2 linked regions of the Salipiger sp. CCB-MM3 genome follow. The protein of the gene in region 2 interacts with the protein of the main gene of each other region in a pairwise test. Links are inferred from orthologs where the notes say so. Each region holds a gene or a part of one and is shown on either strand. Other genes may lie near its edges.

Evidence for each region.
Region 1: the proteins of ftsH (region 2) and hflK interact in binary tests that used the Escherichia coli proteins (3 or more experiments, as listed by UniProt). The link is inferred for Salipiger sp. CCB-MM3 from one-to-one orthologs.

What each region holds. Positions count from the first base shown.
Region 1 is NZ_CP014595.1:703,219-705,998, reverse strand. It holds hflK (FtsH protease activity modulator HflK), read left to right. Parts: upstream 1-703; coding sequence 704-1,858; downstream 1,859-2,780. Other genes in the region: hflC (protease modulator HflC), read left to right, coding at 1,860-2,780; AYJ57_RS03420 (FAD-dependent oxidoreductase), read left to right, coding at 1-641.
Region 2 is NZ_CP014596.1:197,823-200,792, reverse strand. It holds ftsH (ATP-dependent zinc metalloprotease FtsH), read left to right. Parts: upstream 1-513; coding sequence 514-2,427; downstream 2,428-2,970. Other genes in the region: AYJ57_RS14865 (methyltransferase domain-containing protein), read left to right, coding at 2,424-2,970; tilS (tRNA lysidine(34) synthetase TilS), read left to right, coding at 1-421. UniProt on the Escherichia coli protein: Acts as a processive, ATP-dependent zinc metallopeptidase for both cytoplasmic and membrane proteins. Plays a role in the quality control of integral membrane proteins.

The DNA of each region.
Region 1 (2,780 bases), on a different replicon or contig from region 2:
GCCCGGTCTGGGTCAAGGCGTCGAACGGCGACGTGAAGGTCTTTGACAAGGTGTTCTTCGCCACCGGCCGTCTGCCCAACACCGACGACATGGGGCTCGAAGAGGCTGGCGTGAAGCTGGGCCGCAAGGGCGAGATTCTGGTGGATGACTACAGCGCCACGGATGTGCCCTCGATCTACGCCATCGGCGATGTCACCGACCGGGTGAACCTCACCCCGGTGGCGATCCGCGAGGGCATGGCCTTCGTCGAGACGGTGTTCAAGGACAACCCCACCAAGGTCGATCACGAGCTGATCCCCTCGGCGGTCTTCACCCAGCCCGAGTTCGGCACGGTGGGCCTGTCCGAGGAAGAGGCGGCCGAGCAGGAGCCGATCGAGGTCTATGCCACCTCGTTCCGCCCGATGCAGACCGCCTTTGCCGGTCGGCCAGACCGGGTGATGATGAAGCTGGTCGTCTCGAAGGAGACCCGCAAGGTGCTGGGCTGCCATATCGTCGCACCCAACGCCGGGGAAATGATCCAGCTGGCGGGGATTGCCGTAAAGATGGGGGCGACGAAAGAGGATTTCGATCGTACCGTGGCAGTGCACCCGACCATGTCGGAAGAGATCGTGACGCTGAAGTCCCCGGTGCGCACCGCTTGAATTCGCGGTGAAAATGCACAGGTAGGGGAACACACAGACGTGAGTGAGAGGGAAGGAACCTAATGGCAGGACACGGCGGCGGCCCCTGGGGCGGCGGTGGCAATCAGGGTGGCGGCAGGCCGCCCAGCGGTGGCGGAGGCAACAACAACGGTGGCCGACGTCCTGAGGATCCGCAGATCCCCGAGATCGACGAGCTGATGAAGAAGGGCCAGGAGCGGCTGCGCGTGCTGATGGGCGGGCGCGGCGGCAACAACGGCGGGCGCACCGGTGGCACCGGTGGCGGCTCGGGCGGGCCCAAGTTCAACCGCAGCACCGTGGCCCTGATCGCGCTGGTCGCGGTTGGTGTCTGGGGTTGGATGAGCTTCTACACCGTCCGGCCCGAAGAACAGTCGGTGGAGCTTTTCCTCGGCAAATATTCCTCGACCGGCAATCCCGGCCTGAACTTCGCACCTTGGCCCTTCGTCACCCATGAGGTGGTGAATGTGACCTCGGAGCGGACCGAGACCATCGGCAATGGGCGTGATTCGGCGGACAGCCTGATGCTGACCACCGATGCCAACATCGTCGACATCGAGTTTCAGGTGGTCTGGAACATCAACGATCCGGCGAAACTGCTGTTCAACATCCGCGACCCGCAGCTGACCGTGCAGGCGGTCTCCGAGGCGACGATGCGCGAGATCATCGCGGCCAGCAACCTCGCCCCGATCCTCAACCGCGATCGCGGCATCATTGCAGACACCGCGCGCGAAGAGATTCAGGCGACGCTGGACGAGTATGAGAGCGGCATCAACATCGTGCGGATCAACCTCGACACCGCCGATCCACCCCGCGAGGTGATCGACGCCTTCCGCGAGGTGCAGGCCGCCGAGCAGGAGCGTGACCGCCTCGAACGTCAGGCCGATGCCTACGCCAACCGCGTGGTCGCCGAGGCCCGGGGTGAAGCGGCGCAGATCCGAGAAGAGGCCGAAGGCTATCGTGCGCAAGTGGTCAACGAGGCGCTGGGTGAAGCCAGCCGTTTCTCTGCCGTGCGCGAGGAATATGCCAAGGCCCCCGAGGTCACCCGTCGCCGTCTCTACCTCGAAACGATGGAGAACGTGCTGGGCGGGGTCGACAAGACGATCCTCGACGAGGGCGTGACCGGCGAGGGCGGCGTTGTGCCTTACCTGCCGCTCAACGAGCTGAACCGCAGCCGAACCACCACAGAGGGAGGTAACTGACATGCGCAAGTCGACTTATGTGCTGCCGGTGATCGTCGTTCTGGCGGTGATTGCCCTCTCGTCGATCTTCGTGGTGGACGAGCGCGAGAAGGCTCTCGTGCTGCAGTTCGGCCAGATCAAATCGGTCAAGGAAGAGCCCGGGCTCGCCTTCAAAGTGCCGCTGATCCAGGAAGTGGTGAAATACGACGACCGCATCCTGTCGCTCGACACCGACACCATCGAGGTGACGCCGTCGGATGACCGCCGCCTCGTTGTGGACGCCTTCGCGCGCTACCGCATCGCCGATGTGGTGCGCTTCCGTCAGGCCGTGGGCGTGGGCGGTCTGCGCACCGCCGAGGACCGCCTGTCGGGCATCCTCAACGCGCAGATCCGCGAAGTTCTGGGTGCCGATCAGGTAACCTCGGACGTCATCCTGTCGGAAGACCGTCGCGGGCTGACCAACCGCATTCGCGACCAGGCGCGCCAACAGGCGCTGTCTCTGGGCCTTGATGTGGTGGACGTGCGTCTCAAGCAGACCAACCTGCCGTCGCAGAACCTCGAAGCGACCTTCGCCCGGATGCGCGCCGAGCGGGAACGGGAAGCCGCCGACGAGATCGCCCGTGGTAACGAGGCCGCGCAGCGCGTGCGCGCGCTGGCCGACCGGACCGTGGTCGAGACTCAATCGGAAGCTAACCGCGATGCCGACATCATCCGCGGTGAGGCCGACGCCGAAAGCAACGGCATCTATGCCGAGGCCTATGGCGCCGATCCCGAGTTCTTTGGCTTCTACCGGTCGCTGCAGGCTTACCGCAAAGCGCTGCCGGGCGAGAATTCCTCGATCGTCATGACCCCGACCGGCGAGTTCTTCGACTATTTCCGCAATCAGGGTGAGGCCACTCCGGCACCGCTCGCGGAAAGCTCGGAAGAGGGCGAGGATTCCGCT
Region 2 (2,970 bases):
CCGGCTGCTTGGCGGGGGCGGCGGCACGCTGCATGGCTGCGAGCTGCGCATCGAGCGCGGGCGGGTCGCGATCTTTCGCGAGTATGATGCTGTGCGTGAGACTGTCTGCGCCGCCACCCAAAATGCGCTCTGGGATGGCCGCTGGCGGCTCTGCCTCAACGCGGGGCAGGACGCGGGGAAGGGCACCGAGTTGCGCGCGCTTGGCGACGACGGCTGGGCGCAGCGTGACCGCACCGCGCCGCCGCCGGTGCCCTATCACGCCGCCCGCTCGGCACCGGCGCTTTTCGACGGTGCGCGGCTGGTGGCCTGTGATGCGGTGGCGCTTTCGGGGAGCGCCGCACCCGTCTTTGAGCTCTGCCGCTCCGGTCGCAAGGGCCTGAGCTTCGCGGCATTCCTGCAATCCGGCCCGCAAACCGGGTGAAATCGCATTGAACCGGCTGGCTCAGCCCTTATGTTAGGCACACATCGCGTCTTCGCGAGAAGCGCGAGATACGTCATTTTAGGAGGCCGTCCTTGGGCAACGCACGAAATATCGCCTTCTGGGTCGTTCTTTTCCTGTTGATTCTGGCGCTCTTCAACCTCTTCTCCGGAGGCGGGAGCACGCTGCAGAGCCGGGAAATCAGCTACTCGGATTTCATGGAGGCGGTCGATTCTCAATCCGTCAGCACCGTCACCATCGACGGCGAGCAGATCCGCTACCGCGGCAACGACGGACAGGATTACGTCACCGTCAAGCCCGAGGATGCCCGGGTCACCGATACGCTGATCGATAAGGGCGTCACCGTGCGCGCAGAGCCGCAGGAGCAATCGGGCTTCCAAGCGTTCCTGCTCAGCCTTCTGCCCTTCCTGCTGCTGATCGGCGTGTGGATCTATTTCATGAACCGCATGCAGGGCGGCGGCAAAGGCGGCGCCATGGGCTTTGGCAAGTCCAAGGCCAAGCTGCTGACCGAAAAGCATGGCCGCGTCACCTTTGACGACGTGGCGGGCATCGATGAGGCCAAGGAAGAACTCGAAGAGATCGTGGAATTCCTGCGCAACCCGCAGAAGTTCTCGCGCCTCGGCGGCAAGATCCCCAAAGGCGCTCTGCTAGTGGGCCCTCCGGGCACCGGTAAAACGTTGCTGGCGCGCGCCATCGCAGGCGAGGCGGGCGTGCCCTTCTTCACCATTTCGGGCTCGGACTTTGTGGAAATGTTCGTCGGTGTCGGCGCGTCCCGCGTGCGCGACATGTTCGAGCAGGCCAAGAAGAATGCCCCCTGTATCGTCTTCATCGACGAGATCGACGCCGTGGGCCGCAACCGTGGCTCGGGCTACGGCGGTGGCAACGACGAGCGCGAACAGACCCTCAACCAGCTGCTGGTCGAGATGGACGGTTTCGAGGCCAACGAAGGCGTGATCATCATCGCCGCCACCAACCGCCGCGACGTGCTTGACCCCGCGCTGCTGCGTCCGGGCCGCTTCGACCGTCAGGTCATGGTGGGCAACCCCGACATCAAGGGCCGCGAGAAGATCCTCGGCGTGCACGCCCGCAAGACTCCGCTTGGCCCGGATGTCGATCTGCGCATCATCGCGCGCGGCACCCCCGGTTTTTCGGGCGCGGATCTGGCGAACCTCGTGAACGAGGCGGCGCTGATGGCCGCCCGCGTTGGCCGCCGGTTCGTGACGATGGAAGACTTCGAGAACGCCAAGGACAAGGTCATGATGGGCGCCGAGCGCCGGTCGATGGTCCTGACCGCGGATCAGAAGGAGAAGACCGCCTACCACGAGGCCGGTCACGCCGTCGTCGGCCTGTCGCTGCCGCAGTGCGATCCCGTCTACAAGGCGACGATCATCCCGCGCGGCGGGGCGCTCGGCATGGTGGTCTCGCTGCCCGAGATCGACCGTCTGAACTGGCACAAGTCGGAATGCGAGGAAAAGCTCGCGATGACCATGGCTGGTAAGGCTGCCGAGATCATCAAATACGGCGAGCCCAACGTCTCGAACGGCCCGGCGGGCGACATCCAGCAGGCGTCGGCGCTGGCACGCGCCATGGTGCTGCGCTGGGGCATGTCGGACAAGATCGGCAATATCGATTACTCCGAGGCGCATGAGGGCTATCAGGGCAACACCGCTGGCCTGTCGGTCTCGGCGCATACCAAAGAGCTGATCGAGGAAGAGGTCCGCAACTTCATCCAGATCGCCTATGAGCGCGCCTACCAGATCCTCACCGAGAAGAACGAGGAATGGGAGCGTCTGGCGCAGGGCCTGCTTGAGTATGAGACGCTCACCGGCGACGAGATCAAGCGCGTGATGAAGGGCGAGCCGCCGAACGCATCGGGCGGCGAGGATGACGGATCGGACGACACCCCGAGCGTCACGGCCATCCCCAAGACCAAGCCGAAGGCTAAGCCGACGGACGAGGGTGGGATGGAGCCCGAACCCTCTGCATGAGCCAAGACGGTCATAAAGACTGGGACCCCGGGACCTATCACAGGTTCCGGGGTCATCGTTTGCGCCCCGCGCTCGATCTGCTGCGCGCGCTGCCGGCGCTGCCCGAGGGGCCGGTGGTGGACCTCGGCTGCGGCGCCGGGGATGTCGGTCCCGCACTAGCGCAGCTGGGCCGGAGGCTCGAAGGGGTCGATCTCAGCCCCGCGATGCTGTACAAGGCGCGCGCCACCGATTGCTACGACGCGCTGCATCAGGCCGACATCTCGGCATGGCAGGCCGAAAGCCCGCCCGCGCTGATCTTTTCCAACGCGGCGCTGCATTGGACCCATGGCCACGACATCCTGCTGCCGCGCCTGCTGGCCATGCTGGCCCCCGGCGGCACGCTGGCGGTGCAGGTCCCGGCGCAGAACGATGCGCCCTCGCACCGCATGTGGCTGGCTCTGGTCGAGGAACGCTATCCGGGCCGTGTCGATCCCGCCACGATCCCCGGCATCCTGCGCCCGGCAGAGTATCACGCGCTGCTGGCACCGCAGGGCGAGACCGCGC